2 regions of the Paenibacillus sp. Y951 genome follow, and region 1 is predicted to be linked to the other one. Evidence: predicted binding sites of a transcription regulator. Region 1 holds the regulator's gene; the other holds the start of a gene.
The links. Region 1 encodes NrdR, which represses ribonucleotide reductase genes. Its sites were predicted from a motif close to AACACNATATATNGTGTT; they were not measured.

Region 1 (9,255 bases):
TTGTATATGCTTTCGAAGTACTTTTTGTTTGCAGAGGAGCATTACATGAAGTTAACAAAAAGTGGCGTAAGCTTCCGAAGTACTTTTCGTTTACGAGGAAGTTTATCTAGCGGTTAACAAAAAGTTGTATATGCTTCCGAAGTACTTTTCGTTTACGAGGAAGTTTATCTAGCGGTTAACAAAAAGTTGGAGGAGTGAGTGCATTGTTAATTGGTTTGACAGGCGGTATTGCAAGCGGGAAAAGTACAGTGAGTCGACTGCTTGTTAAGCATGGTGCCTTGCTTGTTGATGCAGATCAGGTTGCTCGTGATATTGTGGAGCCAGGGCAACCTGCCCTTAAGGAGATCTCCTCCTTTTTTGGACAAGCAGTATTACATGAGGACGGTAGTCTGAATAGAGCGGCGTTAGGGGCAATCGTTTTTTCAGATAAGGACAAGCTCGCGAAGCTAGAATCTATTACTCATCCAGCTATTCGCACGCGAATGTTGTCAATGATCAAGCATTACCAAGAAGAACAACCAAATGCAATTATAGTTGCAGATATTCCACTATTATATGAAACGAAACAGATTCATTTGTATGAAGCAATTGTTGTCGTATACGTACCTCGGGAGCTGCAAATTGAGCGTTTAGTTGCCAGAAATAATGTTACGCTAGATGTTGCGATTTCGAGAGTCGATATTCAGATGGATATTGAACAAAAAAGAGCGCAAGCTGATTATGTTATTGATAACTCTGGTTCATTGGAGCAGACAGAAAAGCAAGTTGTTGAACTTATTCAAAGGTTGGTAACTGTATGAAAAGAAAAAAATTTAGACGTCGTCTATTACTGTTAGTCGTAATTTGCTTTATTATTTTTTTGTTCGGAAAGTCAGATTGGATAATGCAAAAATTATATCCAGTAAAGTATAGTGATCTAATTGTAGAAAACTCAGAAAAGTATAAGGTTGACCCGCATCTCATCGCGGCTGTTATAAGAGTTGAATCAAATTTCCAAACAGGCCGAGAATCGTCAAAAGGCGCTGTGGGGTTAATGCAGTTAATGCCAACAACATCTAATTGGATCGTTGAACGTGCGAATCTTGAGCATATTTCTGCAGATAAATTATTACATGATCCGACAATGAATATTGAACTAGGAACATGGTACTTGAATCATTTACTGAATCAATTTGATGAAGAGAAGATTGTTGCTATTGCTGCATATAATGCAGGACCTGGTAATGTCTCGAAATGGATTGAACAAGGTACATGGTCAGGAGAATATGCAACCTCGGATGATATTCCATTTGGTGAGACAAGACGTTATGTGCAAAAAGTTGTTTATTATTATAATAAGTATAAGGAATTGTATCCGCAATTATAGTGGTCGGTATTTTATAATATGTGCTATACTATTATAGATCAAAAATAAATAAACATATAATATACATTTCGCACATGATAATTTCAGATGAGTAATAGCCTTGAAGCCGTTCTTCCGAAAGAGGAGAACAGCCCCAAAGCTTGAGTCCATTATACAAGGTATAATATTAACTTTGACCTGCTAAAGATTGTTCAGCGATCTGAACTAGACGACGAGTGATCGAACCACCAATAGATCCGGCTTCTCTCGTTGCCATGCTACCGTAGTAACCATCTTGCGGAATAGCGATACCTAACTCTTGTGCAACTTCAAATTTCATACGATCTAGAGCTGCCATTGCTTGAGGGACAAGTAATGTGTTGCTGCTGCGACTTTGTGCCATGTTATATTCACCTCCTCGCTGTTGGTAAATGTATTATGTGCGATAATTAATGTTTTATTACAAATTATTATTGGTAAAAGAAGGGAGGCTTCTATATGAAATGTCCATACTGTGATTACTCTGGTACTAAGGTGTTAGATTCTCGTCCAGCTAATGAAAATAAGTCAATCCGTCGTAGGCGTGAATGTGAACAATGTAGCAGGCGCTTCACAACTTTTGAAATGATTGAGGAAACGCCTTTGATTGTCATTAAGAAGGATGGCAGTCGCGAGGAATTTAGTCGTGACAAAATATTACGTGGTTTAATTCGTGCTTGTGAGAAGAGACCAGTACCGGCAGAGCGATTGGAAGTTATCGTTTCTGAGGTTGAGAAAGAACTAAGAACAACTGCACTGGCTGAAGTCGAAAGCAGTGATATCGGTTCGATCGTTATGACACAATTGTATCCTGTAGATGAGGTTGCCTATGTACGCTTTGCATCTGTCTATCGTCAATTTAAGGATATCGAAATGTTCATGAAGGAATTGAACGGTATTTTGTCTAATCCAAGTATTAGATCAGAAACGACGAAATAACGAATGAATACAAAAGGGTGTAAGCCAAGACGAAACCTATGAATAGGTCTAATCTGGCTTACACCCTTTATTAATTTTGAACATGCACTATTAGTTTTATTTCGGTAGAACAGTTACGGCAGCTTGTTTGCCACTTACGTGGATACCCGACTGTTTTGTACCATCAGATTTTAAAGTATCGAGCATTCGTTCAAGTAAAGCTTTGGCAGCAATTCCTTCTTTTCCTTGAATCTTCACAACTAATGCTACGGGATGACCTGAATGCAGGAAAGATATACATTGACGAATTTTTGTATCATAATCATGCTCCTCTATATGAGGAGTTAAACGGATTTCTTTAGCTTTTTTGGGAGTAGAAGCCGATTTTTCCGTGTTTTTCGTTTGCTTTGCCATTCCTTTAGCCATTAATAGGCATGGTGGAGGGCTTGAAAGTATATTTGTACACACTAGATCAGTTTTATGTTGTTTGGCTATTTCTAATGCTGCTTTCGTAGTCATCGTACCTAGAGATTCTCCGTTAAGCCCCGTAAGCTCCACCTCAGAAGCTTTTATCTTTTCATTCATTATCATCATTAATTTGAAACTCCTTTATTACTAAGAGATAGGTTGAGAAGGATAATACCAGCCTTCTATTTTTTGCTCCAAATGTTTCAATTGAAGTATGATTAGCTTCTTATTCTCGAAAATAATTAATTGTTGATCTTGCAAATCTATTAACACCTTTGAGACCGTTTCTCTTGCTGCTCCAACCGTATCGGCAAGTTGTTGATGCGTAATTTTAACAGTAAGTTTATAGGTATCGTCAGCATTTGGTCTGCCGAATTCTTTGCAAAGGTCGATTAAACGACGTATGATGCGATGCTGCACATTGAGAAAGGTCAAATCATGAATTTGTTGATTTGCTTTACGAAGACGTTCCATCGTGTAGTTTAATAGTAAAAATGAAACGTTACGTTCCTTTTCGACAAGCTGCTGAAAATCTGCTCGATGCAGTGCATAGGCTTTGACTGTCGTCATCGCTTCAGCTGTAGCAGAACGTAATAGACCCGGTTGCATAAGTGCCATTTCACCAAAATATTCACCTTTATCTAAGTAAGCTAACGTAATTCGTTTCGCCTTATTAGAAGTATAAATAGAAACCATACCTATACGAATAAAGAAGATCTGATTGCCTTCATCGCCTTCATGAAAAATAACATTACCTTTCGAGAAACTTACTTCTTTCATATATGGAGTCAGCTGATCTAATAACTGTTGATCAATATCTTGAAAGAATGGTATGGATTCGCGTAATTTAATTGTATCTATCTTTTTCAAAAACAAGCATCCTTTCATCTACTAATCAATAATTTTGTAATGTGAGTTACAGAATCAAAGGTTTGGATTTGTTATTCTATATTTGGGAGAAGGGAATAAATAAGTTAGGAGGAGCAAAAATATAGACTACTTTAATGATAGCTGTAATACTTGCTATTATCAATCCATTAACGTGAAAAATATGGTACTTATGTAGAAGAGTTCTTTTTGCTGTTGGGAGGCTGCAAAAAGAACTCTTTTCGTTGTATTCATTTTCAAGTTGCAGTACGATATGAGTAACGCTATTTTGTATGTATGAAATGCTGCAATAGTAAAGCTAGCTTATTTTATCGCAAATAGGACGCATCCACTAATAAGTGGATTATCGTATAGGTAACTACAATGGAAAGAGGGTAAAATAATGAAGCCATTAGTATTTGTAGACCGGAGATTACCACTTGAAGTGCTGCAATATATTGAGGAGCATTGTACCGTCAAAACATGGGGCAAGGATGAGGAACGTAATCCCGAGCAACTAAGTCATTATTTACAAGATGTTGTTGGGTTTTTCAATAGCAGTTCTGTACCAATCGATAGTAAGCTATTAGATTGTGCACCAAATCTAAAAGTAGTAAGTACGATGAGTGTTGGCTACAATCATTTTGATCTGGATGCGATGAAGCGACGCAATATTATCGGGACACATACACCATATGTTCTCGACGATACAGTTGCTGATCTAGTGATTGGCTTAATGCTTTCAACAGCACGCAGAATCGCAGAATTAGATACATATATTAAAGCAGGGAATTGGAAGGGAAATGAAGGAAAAAAGCTTTTTGGGGTCGATGTTCATCATCAAAAGTTAGGTATTATTGGAATGGGACGTATCGGAGAAGTTATTGCTAAGCGAGCAGCGCTCGGCTTTGATATGGACGTTATGTATTATAATCGCTCTCGGAAGCCTGAGGTGGAAGCACAATATGGCGTGACCTATGTTTCGATGCAACATCTATTAGAGCAATCTGATTTTGTCGTCCTTATGTTGCCATTAACTGCTGAAAGTCGTAACATAATTGGTCAGGAACAATTTGCAAGCATGAAAAACGATGCTATCTTTATTAATACTTCCCGTGGAGGAACGGTCGTTGAGCAGCATTTGATCGAGGCGCTGCAGCAAGGAATCATTGGAGGTGCTGGCTTAGATGTATTTGAGCAGGAACCATTGCCAAGTGATCATCCGTTTTTGACATTATCCAATGTTGTTCTAACTCCACATATCGGTTCTGCAACAGAGGCAACACGCTATAATATGGCAAAGATTGCTGCGCAAAACTTAGTTCATGCGTTACAGGGTAACGATAAAGCATATGTTGTTAAGGAACTATTATAAAGGTCGTTCAAAAAACGGATTTTGATAACGATGACTATACTAATGTAGTATAATTTATAATATTTTGTAGACGACGTTATTGTTCTATCGTGTGAACAGTATTATGATAATAAAGTGAATAATTCATATATGATTTTGAGTGCAAGGGAACGATTATAATGACAATAGGTATTTTTGATTCAGGAATGGGCGGATTAACTGTATTATCTGAGGCAATTCGACGCATACCAATGGAAGATTATTATTTTGTAGCAGATACTTTGCATGTACCTTACGGGACTAAAACCAAAGAAGAAGTGCATAGTTATATTCTTGATACCGTTCATGATATGATGAAGCATGATATAGACGCACTTGTTATTGCTTGTAATACCGCTACAAGTATCGCTGTAGAGGATCTACGCGAACAATATCCTAATTTACCTATTATCGGTATGGAGCCAGCAGTAAAGCCAGCAGTAGAGATGAATCGCTCGACGGGAAGAAGAGTGTTAGTATTTGCTACTCCGCTTACACTGTCTTTACCGAAATATTATGCGCTTGTCTCGCGTGTAGACGATTCCGGTATTGTTGACTCTTTGCCGATGGAGATGCTTGTTCCTTTTTGCGAAAGTATGAAGTATGATACGGATGAAGTGAAACAGTATTTTGTAGATCAATTAGCTCCATTTGATCTAGAAGATTATGGAATCATCGTGTTAGGCTGCACTCATTATCCTTACTTTAAGCCAATACTACGAGAAATATTACCAACACATATTGATATTGTCGATGGGAGTACAGGAACTGTACGTCGCCTTGCTGCACTGTTACATCGATATGGTATGGCTAGAGGTAAAGGTAGCGGACAAGTCGTATTCGATAACACGAGTGGAGACTCATTATACAATGAACGGATGAAGGAAGCTCTGAGCTATTTGCAACGAAATCAGCTTTGATAAGTATTACAACAGGTGTTGCATAAGGGAGGATTCCAATGGAATTTATTTTTACAATCGTTATTATTTTACTTGCAACGAAAATTGCAGGTCATATTTCAGTTAAGCTTGGTCAGCCCGCTGTATTAGGGAAGTTGATTATCGGTATTGTACTCGGACCTGCAGTGCTTGGCTGGGTGCAAAGTGACGAGCTGGTTACTACGTTTGCTAATATCGGCGTTTTATTACTTATGTTCATTGCAGGACTTGAAACAGATATTGAGCAGATGAAACAGACATGGAAATCGGCATTAGCTGTCGCGATCGGTGGTATTATTCTGCCATTTATCGGAGGGTACAGTGTCGGGATTTCCTTTGGATTTAGCAGCAATCATTCGTTATTTTTTGCAACGCTATTTTGCGCCACATCGGTAAGTATTTCTGTACAAGTGTTGAAGGAATTAGATCAACTGAATTCAAGAGAAGGCGCTACAATTCTAGGAGCAGCTGTTATTGATGATGTACTCGTAGTTATTTTATTAGCGTTTATGATGAGCTTTACTGGTGCTGATGAAGGTAGTTCAATCGGCATGCTCGTACTCAATAAAGTAATATTCTTCGTTATTATCATAATAGCAAGTATATTTATTGTACCATTAGTAATGAAATGGCTTGGAAAATTAAAGGTAACAGAGCCCGTTGTTTCGGTAGCTATTGTACTTTGCTTTGGCTTTGCTTACTTTGCAGAATATATGCATATGGCTGGAATTATTGGCGCGTTTGCTGCAGGTATTGCTGTCGGACAAACTCCATTTAGAAAAACGGTTGAGCATAAAATTGAGCCGATCGCGTACACACTATTCGTTCCAGTATTTTTTGTGAGCATTGGACTTGATGTATCATTCAAAGGAATTAGTCATCAAATTGGATTTTTAATCGTAATAACAATGATGGCTATTGTGACTAAGCTTATTGGTTGTTGGGTAGGAGCTAGACTAACTGGATTCAAGTCTAAGCCAGCACTTATTATTGGAGCAGGTATGGTGTCACGAGGGGAGGTTGCTTTAATAATTGCAGCAACCGGACTGTCAGCCGAGTTATTAGATCCTGAATATTTCACTTCGATCGTTATTATGGTTATTATAACGACTGTAGTGACGCCACCTTTATTGAAGCTTTTGTTTACTCAGCGTGAGAAGCAAACGGCTTAATAACGAATGAAATAATATGACAACAATATGGACTCGGTAATGAACGAAAACGTTCTTTATCGAGTTTTTATTATGGCGAAGAAGGATAGAAGATAGTATACAAAATCCATTAACTATTCTATCATTAATTGTAGAGAGAATAGTTAATGGATTTTTTGCTTACAGTAGCATGAATGATGCTTCCGAAGCAACTTTTCGTTGTACGAGAAGTGGTTTTGAAAGTTAACGAAAAGTTTTAGGAGGTTTTTTTGTTGAGAATTGGAGCGATTGAAGCTGGTGGAACTAAAATTATTTGTGGTATCGGCAATGATCATGGGCATATTGAACGTAAAATAAGCTTTCCAACGGAAACGCCAACTGTAGCAATGAAGAAAATAAATGATTTTTTTGCAAATGAACAGTTGGATGCGTTAGGTGTAGGTACATTCGGTCCGATTGACGTGAACAAATCTAGTGATACATATGGTTATATTACAACCACTCCTAAGCCTGGGTGGGGTAATTTTAATATAATAGGTGAATTACGAAAAACGATCGATGTGCCAATTGGCTTTGATACAGATGTCAATGGAGCTGCACTTGCAGAGGCAACGTGGGGAAGTGCTAAAGGGCTGAATAGCTGTGTCTACTACACAATAGGAACGGGAGTAGGTGTAGGTGTATATACTGAAGGACGGCTTATACATGGTCTGCTGCATCCCGAAGCGGGACATATTCCTGTGAAGCGTCATCCGGATGATCGTTATGAAGGCTTCTGTCCGTACCATAAAGATTGTCTGGAGGGTGTTGCAGCAGGTCCGGCGATTGAACGTCGCTATGGTGTGAAGGCTACAGAGTTACCTGCTGACCATGAAGCTTGGAAGCTAGAAGCCTATTATATTGCTCAAGCACTTACATCTACCATACTCTTACTATCACCAGAGAAAATTATTTTGGGTGGTGGTGTGATGCATCAAGAGCAACTTTTTCCACTTATTCGTGAGCAATTACAACAAAACTTGAATGGATATGTTCAGCATCCGATGATATTAGAAAACATCGATCAATATGTGATTGCTCCAGGATTAGGCGATGATGCAGGCTTATGTGGAGCTATCGCGATTGGATTATTGGCATTGACATAATGTTATTGGACATATGAAATGATGAAATATTAGACAACATGAAACTGCGGAGCGATTATTGCGTATTACTACTATAATATGAATTCGAGGGAGGCAGTATAAATGAGTATATTTGATAGATTATTCCGTATTGGAAAAGCCAATGTTAATGCAGCCATTGATAAAATTGAAGACCCTGTTAAAATTATTGATCAGGTGCTTCGTGAGCTTGATGAAGATGTCGAGAAGGTAACAGCTGCAGTAACATCTCAGATGGCAGTTGAAAAGAGATTCGAACGTGAGCTTGCAGAAGCAGAAGAGGTTGTTGCTCGTCGCGATGCACAAGCACGTCAAGCATTGGCAGCTAACAATGAAGATTTGGCTCGCGAAGCTTTGCTAGACAAAAAGAAGCAAGTTGAGAAGCGTGATAAACTGCAAGAAAATAATGATCGCGCCAAAGCGACAGCTGATAAATTACGTGCGCAATTAACGGAATTGAAATCTCGTGTAACTGAGATGAAAGATCAACGTAGTACATTGATCGCGCAAGCAGAAGCTGCCAAAACGCAACAAAAAATTAATAAAACGATGTCTGGTGTTGGTACTAATGACGTTGGTGCTACGTTCAATCGTATGGAAGAAAAAATCAAAAGAATGCATGATGAAGCAGATGCAGCATATGAACTTGCTAATGAAGACAAATCTTTAGATGATAAATTTGCTGAAGCGTTAAAAGATTCTCGTACTACAGCTGTAGATGATGAGTTAGCTGCGCTTAAAGCTGAGCTTGATGCAAATAAATAAGTCATTTATACAATAATATAGTTATACGTTGAAAAAGCCAGGTTACTTAACCGGGCTTTTTCTTTTCGGAGGAATGAACATGAAAAATTGGACTAACATGCATTTCGGTAGGTTGCAGTGGCGTAAACGTAAAAATTATAGCGAAGACGTTGAAAAACTGACTGATGAATTGGAAACAGTGCTTGGTAAAGTACATGAACTAGAAGAT
Region 2 (9,255 bases), on a different contig from region 1:
TGTGCTCCTTATGCATTGGCTCTTCAAAGTAATTATTGTCAGAGGCGATCGCAATACACATATAGGAATCAACAAAAGAAATATCAATTTGTTCATTATGCGATTTTTTAAAGTCTAATATTTGTTCCATTAAATTCGGGGATAATAAATATCTCGCCTCAATATCATTGGAGGTTCTTACATTAAAATGCTCATTGAATTCTTCACTTTCAAGATCAATATCAATTTTTGCTGCTCTGCTTGTTCCTACCATCGAATATTGCTTGAACGAGCCAAACATTTTTTTGAACAATCCACTGTCAGGAGGCACGACCTTGTTGGACTGCAACATTGTAATTCCTGAGAAATCCTTTTTGAAATCAGCTACAAACAATACTCCTGAAAATCTTGTATGATTCGTCGTTGTCGTATTACCTTTAGAATCCGTTGACTTGGTAATTTCTACTAAGGTTAGCTCAGAAAAACGAAATTCAGTAAGTCCTAATTGTCCTATAAGCAAATCTTCGCCCGTTGTACGGTCAATGGTAAAATCGAACAATTTACAGTTTCGAATCCAATGGTCGTCCATGCGGTCCTCGGGATAGTAATTGCAGTAGTAAATATGTTTATCGCTATCCTGCAGCGATGCACATAGCTCCACTGTTTTGGAAGCAAACGGTGCAATTACTTCTCTTTTAAACATCGTTCGATATTGCTCTGCGCTTTTGCGCTTGGCGTATACAGATATTAACCAAATAATAATGAAAATAATCCAACCAATAATAAAATAATACGACTGATAACTTAAACTAACTAATGTACTTATAACATTTACAACAAAAAATATCGCTAATACGCGATTATACTTCGCACGCTTTTGCTGCGCAAGCTCTCTTATTTGATCCAACGCTTCAAGCGGTACCGTAAGTCGTGCATTTACTTCCCCATAAGTTGGTAACATCCCCCGTTACCTCCCTAATATATTTCTAAGATCTACTTCAGCCTTTTTCTCTTGGGCAATTTCGAGCAGGCTTTCTTCACGGAATCCAAACATTCCTGCAACCATATTCGTCGGCACAGATTGAATCGCTGTATTGTAGCCCGCAACATTGGAATTATAGCTACGACGACTAGCTGATAACTTCTCTTCCAGTTCATTGATCGTCCGTTGTAGATGCAAATAGTTTTCATTCGCTTTTATTTCAGGATACGCTTCTGCTTGAAAATTAATTGAAGAAAGTGCTCTATCTACTTCCTCATATTGCTTTATTTTCTCTGCGGAAGGTGCTTGATTGCGCAATCCCGCACGTAAGCTCGTCACCTGCGCAAGTGTCTCACGTTCATGTGTTGCATAAGAAACGACAACTTCCGCAATTTGTGTCAGTGCATCGTAACGATTTTGCAAATAAACATCAATAGCAACTAAAGCTTCTTTAATGCGATTACGTCTACTCACTAGTCCATTGTATGTAGCAATTAAGAAAATACCTACAATTACAATGATACCAAGCAATATACCAAAGCCTACCATTGTCATCACCTCTTCGATTTTAATACTATTAGATTATCATATTCATCGAGAAATTGTAGCTTTTATGTAATAATTTTACTGACTGATTACCGAATCTTTATCCTATTCATATTCTGCTACTGATCAAAATAGTTCACAAAAGGGATCTATAATGTTTCTTGCAGCGTTAAGACATACAAAAAAAGCTCCCCTTGAATATTGGTACGTTACGGTCCAACTATCAAGAGAAGCTTTTATATTGTAATTTTATATTATATTATCTATTCTAAATTCGCATGATTGCCGTACATTACTCTACCGCTGCTACGCTGCTTTTGCATCATTTTCAAGATAACAGTATCGCACACTAGCAATAATACTTGTTCAAATAAAGAACCCATTGGTTGTATTGATGCTTCTTCATCTAATTGATTTTTCGGTACTCCTGGCAGTTGAACGTTGAAATGTGCTAGTCTCCCAATAGTAGAAGACGCAGACAACGTCAATGTTGCTACTGTAGCTTCTAGACTTCTTGCCTTCTCTGCCATTGGAATAAGCGATCTCGTCTCTCCTGATCCAGTACCTATTAACAATAGATCTCCCTTAGCAATACTCCGTGTCACCGTTTCACCAACAACGTATACATCAAGTCCAAGATGCATCAACCTCATTGCAAACGCCCGCATCATTAATCCAGAACGACCTGCACCTGCTACAAAAACACGCCCAGAGTTTGCAATAGCCTCCGCTAATTGATCTAACTGCTCATCAGCTACTTGATCAGCTGCTGCATGAAGTTCGGCCATAATGGAATGAATATTATAGTTATTCGTCATATCAGCCACTATCCTTGTTGAATCAATTGTTGCATTTGAGCAGCTGCCGCTTGAATATCTGCATGCCCTGTAATGCCGCCACCAACAATAATAAGATCTGGCCCAGCTGCAATTACTTCAGGTAATGTATCTAGCTTAATGCCACCTGCTACAGCAATTTTTGCATTTTTCACAACAGATTTAATCGTACGAAGATCTTCAAATGAATTTTGACCAGCAGCTTGAAGATCATAGCCTGTATGAACACAAATATAATCTACGCCCAATGCATCTACTTGCGCTGCACGCTCCGCTAAGTTTTTCACCGCAATCATATCAACCAAAATTTGTTTCCCTTGTTTGCGAGCTTCTGCAACAGCACCTTGAATGCTAGCATCTTCTGCAACACCAAGAATTGTAACGATATCAGCACCTGCTTCAGATGCTTTCATAACTTCATAGCCGCCTGCATCCATAATTTTCAAGTCTGCAAGAACGGTTAAGTTAGGAAATGCTTCTTTGAGAGCCTTTACCGCATGTAATCCTTCATTAATAATAATCGGTGTTCCAATCTCAACAACATCAACATAAGCTTCTACCTGCTTCACAACTTCAATTGCCCCTGGGATATCAACAAGATCTAACGCTAATTGTAATTTCATATATGATCTGCTCCTCTATCGTTTCGTTTATGCTACAAAACCAATTCTAGAGTTTAATGTTCTGCTTGAACAGTACGCACTTTAATGTAACGTAGTACCCATTTGGTAACTATCCAGTAGATATTTACTCACTTTTTGGGGAAGCTGTACCCTTGGAACGATGCTTATCTCCCCACTCTGATAGTACATTCAGCAATTGTTTCACCGTTAAACCGTACTCCGTTAAAGAGTATTCTACTTTCGGTGGAGCTTGTACATATACTTTACGCTCTATAATAGAATCTTCTTCTAGTTCACGTAGCTGTTGTGTTAGCATCTTCTGAGTGATTTGAGGCATTTCTCGCTTCAATTCACCGAATCGATGTGTACCTTCTGTCAAATGACAAAGAATAACAGGCTTCCACTTTCCGCCTATAACCTTCAACGTTAATTCAACTGTCTCTTTAAAATGTAGATCACCCAAGTTTCATGACTCCTTACTTCATCATCATTCGACCTCTATATTGAGAGATCACTTAATCGGCATCGAATATAAAGTCCAATTTTTGAACTTGCACTTATAGATATATCATACCATTATATAGCTGCATAACGATATTTTCGAAAATCCATCAACCTGTCCAAGCAATTACTCTATTAAAACATACTATAAAACTGTCAAAAGGAAAGAGGTGATGATAGAATGACTCGTAAATCTCTTAGACCTTATCTTAACGGTATTTCGCCATATCCCCCCAAACCAATTCATCGTAGACCGGTAATTTTAACTTTCGAAAATACTATTGCCGTATCAGACACTAGTAATACGAATAACAATGTTGTATATTCTGTTGATTCTAGTTTTGTATCAACGCTAGCTGCATCTTTTGTAAACATTGGCTCGATCGGTTTCAATGTTAACTTAATCTTCAACAGTGGACCAAGTAGAACATTTACACTTGTAGCAGGCGACAGCATTACGTTTCTTTATGATGACATCCGTGAAATTGCATTAACTGGTTTTTCTCCTACCGAACCATACTTTGGAACATTTAAATATCAAGTTTCGTATATTCCAGTAGTGTAGATTTTTCAGCAATCGGTAAATCTATGTAGTATTTCGTAGATTGCTATACTTTTTTAGTAAAAGGGTTGGAGAAGTGAGTTTTTACTCTCACTTTTCCAACCCTTTCCGTTTTACCTCAATATAATACTTCAATAGAGTAGTCTGCGGATAATCAGCTTTATCCTTGCAGCTAACTCTTGAACGTGAACTTACATTAATTGTTGTGCTAACAATCGATATACATTCAGTCGAACCTCTTGAGAATGTGGAATCGTACAAATCATCGCTTCATCAAATCCATACGTTTGTTGCTCTTGAAGTAACTTATCTGCTACTTCTTGGGGCGTACCTACGAAATGCATTTTACGATTATCTTTAATAAACATACGGTCCATTTCAGAAAGTGGATAATCTTGCGCCTCTTCAGGTGTCATACGTTCCACGATCTGCCCTCTCATCATAAGCATACGAGAGATATCAAAAGGCTTTGCTTGAAATTCTGCTTCTTCTTTCGTCTCTGCAGTCATTACTGCGTATGAAACGATAATTTCTGGCTTTTCCATATAAACAGATGGCACAAAGTTTTGACGGTAAGCCTCAAATATTTCTTTCTCCATAAATCCATTAAAAAATTGTGCATAGGAGTAACCTAATCCTTTGCGACCTGCTTGTACAGCACTATTTCCACTGGAGCCTAATAACCAAGCTTCTGGAAGAGGAACATGAGCTGGCATTGCAAGCATCTTATTGTAAATAGATGATACTGGTGCTTCGTCATTCATAAATTTCAATGTATTATCTAGCTTTTCATATAAATGATGCAAATCTGGTTGCCGACCTTCTGCTAATGCAATGATCGCTGCATTATCGCCACCTGGAGCACGACCTGCACCAAAATCAATTCGCCCTGGAGCAAGTGCACTTAATGTTTTGAATACTTCTGCCATCTTATACGGTGAATAATGCATAATCATAGTTCCACCCGTACCAACTCGAATCTTCTTCGTTTTCGCTGCAATATGAGCAACGATGATTTCTGGCGCAGAACTTGCAAATCCATTCGCATTATGATGCTCAGCCATCCACATACGCTCATAACCTAATGCTTCCGCTACAACTGCCAATTGCTCTGCCTTCATAAGTGCATCTAGTGCCGAATTACCTTTTGTGACCGGAGCTTGATCTAACACACTTAACTTCATACTTATTCTCCCTCTCTATACCAACATCTATGTTCAATAAACGATTTTCGCTTCTAACCAACGATGAAATGATTCAATTTCTTGCTGATACGTTGCTGTCTGAAATTTCTCAACCAATGAGGCTATCGTTTCTTTTTTCAATACGGTTATCCATGCACTTTCAGCTTCTTCCATTAGATCAGATAGCAAACAACATTGCGTCGACGGTGAGATATGTAACATATCTTGAATAATACCGTTAGAAGAATATAATGATTGCTTTCCTTCGATCGCCATATAAATATCATAGACCGTAATATCTTCTGACTTACGTTGCAATTTAAATCCACCTTTAACGCCTGCAACAGAAGTGATTAGATCCGCACTTACTAATTTCCGTAACAATTTCTGAAAATAAGTTGGTGAAGCACCTATTCGTTGACTAATGACTTCTCCTGGTAAGACTGCCTTATCCGGTAAAAAACTGAGCATAAACGTAGCGTACACCGCTTGTTCCACTCCCGTTTTCATCTGCATAGTATCAATCACCTCATATATTCAATCAGTTATTTATAATAATTTTATATTCGAAATCTATATTCACAACTAAAGCGGATACTCATTGTCCGCTTTAGTATATCCTTAATTGACTGTCGATACAATCTATCAGATTATGACAGTCAATTTCTAAGTTTGCATCGTTAACAGTACGATGCTTCAATCATTTCGTGCCCCATAAAAAAGCGGACAGTGATTGGCTGCCCGCTTAGTATTATGAAATTTGCACGGTAGTTCTACACACTTAGCATTATGACGATTGCACAGTGATGCTGTACGCATAAGTTTGAGGTGGTAAGCTCATCGTCATTGCTAAACTATGTTGAACATGAATAACCATTCCGATTGCAAGATCATCTAACCCGATCACTTTACCTTCCTTGTTAAGAATGATTGTGTTCTCATCAACATTGAGAACAACACCATTTACTCCTATTCCATCTATTTGGATCGACTTGTACTTACCGATCTTTCTAATACTAGTAATAACACCATTTCTAGCGACCATCATCGGTTGTTCCATCTTCTTTCACCCTCTCCTTAATCGATGTTCACATACTTTACTTATTTATATGAAATGTTTGAACATTTCTCTACAACTGACGACTTTCTCGCCCTTCATGTGTCAAATTATCGAATCATCAATATTCTAGTCTAATTGGACTCAACTTTCAAAATTTATAAGATATAATACATATAGTATGTATACATCGTTATGACAACTACATATAGTGTTTATTTATTGTTAATGATTATACTCGTTTACTCTAATTTACTGTAATGAAGAAGGTTTACGAGCTGCTTGTACCATATGGGAGGTCATCACTTGATCAATACCGATAGCAAATTAATGAATATCATTTCGGAAATTACTTTTTCCGATGCAGAAACAACAGACAGTAAGCGAGAAAATGCCAATATTGATGGAAACACTGCAATGGGAACTATGCTTCAATATGGTAGTGTCGTATCCAAACATTTTTGTAAAACTAATGTGTTACAACCGCATCACACTTTCGCCCACGATCATGGCGATATTCATATTCATGATATGGATTTTATGAATATGGGTACATTAACTTGTTGTCAGATTGATTTACAGAAGTTATTTGCAAATGGTTTTTCCACGGGTCATGGATTTTTACGTGAACCCAACGACATTATAAGTTATGCAGCATTAGCTGCAATCGCTATTCAAAGTAATCAAAATGATCAGCATGGTGGACAAAGCATTCCATTTTTCGACTATGGACTATCTGATGGTATTAGGAAAACATTTAAGAAAAGCTACGCTAATTATATGCGACAAGGATTACAGCTTCTCCTTGAGCTTGAAGATGAACAGTTATTACAGATGAACAATTGGAGTCACAAGATGGAGTCAGAAAGTAAACATACTCTGCAAATTGATATGATTACGCAATATAAAGTATACGAGCTGAAACAACTTACTCATCTGTATTCCATAAATGAATCGACTGCGAACAAAATTCAACAATTCGCTTACAAGGAAGCTTATCGTGAAACAAATCGTAAAACGTATCAAGCGATGGAAGCTTTTATTCATAATCTCAATACGATGCATTCTCGTGCCGGGGCTCAAGTTCCCTTCTCCAGCATTAACTTTGGTACAGATATATCAGCGGAAGGCAGAATGGTATCTGAAAATCTCCTGCTTTCTGTTGAACAAGGTTTAGGAAACGGTGAAACAGCAATATTTCCAATTCTCATTTTCAAAGTAAAAGAAGGAATTAACTATAATGCCGGCGATCCCAACTATGACCTATTTCAGCTGAGTTGTCGCGTGTCGGCGAAGCGCTTATTTCCTAACTTCAGCTTTCTCGATGCTCCGTTCAATGCTAAACATTATGTTGCAGGGAGACCAGAAACGGAAGCAACTTATATGGGTTGTAGAACAAGAGTGCTAGGTAATGTATACGGAGAGGAAATTGTTAGCGGAAGAGGCAATCTATCCTTCACTACAATCAATCTCCCCCCGACTCGGAATTAAGCATGGTATTATTTCTCACTCTGAACCGATGCTGCAGCAATTTTTTGAAGCATTAGATCAACAGATTAAGCTGGTCATCGAACAATTATTGGATCGGATGAAGCTACAAGGTAATAAACGTGTGAAGAACTTCCCTTTTCTAATGGGCCAACATGTATGGAAAGGCTCTGAAAATTTAGAGTGGAATGATACGATCGTAGATGTTATTAAGGAGGGTACTTTAACGGTTGGATTTATTGGATTAGCCGAATGCCTAACAGCGTTAGTAGGTCAACATCATGGGGAGAGTGAAGAGGCAGAGCAACTCGGTCTTCGTATTATTACACATATGCGACATCGGATGGACGAAGCAGTAAACCAATATCAACTTAATTTTTCATTAATTGCGACTCCAGCTGAGGGGCTTTCGGGCAGATTTACAGCAATAGATCGTCAGCAATACGGTACTATTATCGGTGTTACTGATCGCGATTATTATACGAACTCATTCCATATTCCTGTCTATTATCCATTAGCGGCTTACGATAAAATTGCCAAAGAAGCACCTTATCACGAACTAACGAATGCAGGGCATATTACATATGTTGAACTAGATGGTGACCCAGCTCATAATATTGAAGCATTCGAAACGATAATTAGATCAATGAAAGAAGCTGGTATCGGCTATGGAAGCATCAATCACCCGATAGATCGTGATCCTTCTTGTGGATATTCTGGAGTTATTATAGGGAATATTTGTCCTCATTTTGGTAGAAATGAAGAGGAAGACACTATAAAGTTTGAACGAATTAGAAGAATTACCGGCTATCTGGTAGGAACATTAGATCGATTCAATAATGCTAAGAAATCAGAAGTTCATGATCGAGTTAAACATAACTAACGAAATGTGGTAATAATGATGAAGCTAACAATAGCAGCACCACTTACTGTAGACAGTATTGTCGATGGACCAGGCCTCAGAATGGTGTTATGGACACAAGGCTGTAAACATCATTGCAAAGGATGTCATAACCCCTATACACATGATCTCGCCGGTGGCTATGAAGTCGATAGCGGCGATATTATTAATCAAATGAAAAACACAAAGCTCCAAAAAGGACTTACTTTATCAGGTGGAGAACCTTTTCTGCAAGCGGAGGCTTTACTACCGATTGCTCAAGCAGCCAAGCAATTAGGACTTGATGTTTGGACATATACAGGCTTTACATGGGGGCAACTGCATGCCCCCTCTAATCCTCAGCGACAATACCAACTTGAGCTATTACAGTGGGTGGATATCTTAGTTGACGGTCGATTTATGGAGCATATGAAGTCGAGTACACTTAGGTATAGAGGCTCTTCGAATCAGAGGATCATAGACGTACAAGCATCATTAGACAATGATACTATAGTAATACACGAAGAGTTTGCAGCTATAGTGTGAGAACATTCACTATTAATTGAAACCGTCATGATGGCTTATACATTATGGCGGTTTTTTGTGTGTTTTTATCG

Region 2: nrdD (anaerobic ribonucleoside-triphosphate reductase) is a predicted target of NrdR. The motif match lies at 6,469-6,486, and genes of this name have one in related genera.

The regions. Positions count from the first base shown of each region.
Region 1 covers NZ_JBXCIY010000001.1:85,825-95,079, forward strand. Annotated here, with positions in the region: gene coaE (dephospho-CoA kinase) at 204-800, shown strand; gene AC1TPB_RS00420 (lytic transglycosylase domain-containing protein) at 797-1,366, shown strand; gene AC1TPB_RS00425 (alpha/beta-type small acid-soluble spore protein) at 1,533-1,748, opposite strand; gene nrdR (transcriptional regulator NrdR) at 1,844-2,323, shown strand; gene infC (translation initiation factor IF-3) at 2,420-2,896, opposite strand; gene AC1TPB_RS00440 (Crp/Fnr family transcriptional regulator) at 2,918-3,640, opposite strand; gene AC1TPB_RS00445 (2-hydroxyacid dehydrogenase) at 4,041-5,012, shown strand; gene murI (glutamate racemase) at 5,171-5,950, shown strand; gene AC1TPB_RS00455 (cation:proton antiporter) at 5,989-7,140, shown strand; gene AC1TPB_RS00460 (ROK family protein) at 7,392-8,264, shown strand; gene AC1TPB_RS00465 (PspA/IM30 family protein) at 8,367-9,047, shown strand; gene AC1TPB_RS00470 (hypothetical protein) at 9,127-9,255, shown strand, end outside.
Region 2 covers NZ_JBXCIY010000004.1:204,906-214,160, reverse strand. Annotated here, with positions in the region: gene AC1TPB_RS07805 (DUF3137 domain-containing protein) at 1-940, opposite strand, end outside; gene AC1TPB_RS07800 (LemA family protein) at 947-1,510, opposite strand; gene hxlB (6-phospho-3-hexuloisomerase) at 1,771-2,325, opposite strand; gene hxlA (3-hexulose-6-phosphate synthase) at 2,334-2,966, opposite strand; gene AC1TPB_RS07785 (winged helix-turn-helix transcriptional regulator) at 3,091-3,429, opposite strand; gene AC1TPB_RS07780 (S-Ena type endospore appendage) at 3,649-4,032, shown strand; gene AC1TPB_RS07775 (LLM class flavin-dependent oxidoreductase) at 4,221-5,213, opposite strand; gene AC1TPB_RS07770 (Rrf2 family transcriptional regulator) at 5,247-5,729, opposite strand; gene AC1TPB_RS07765 (hypothetical protein) at 6,001-6,273, opposite strand; gene nrdD (anaerobic ribonucleoside-triphosphate reductase) at 6,577-7,761, shown strand; gene nrdD (anaerobic ribonucleoside-triphosphate reductase) at 7,682-8,641, shown strand; gene nrdG (anaerobic ribonucleoside-triphosphate reductase activating protein) at 8,657-9,184, shown strand.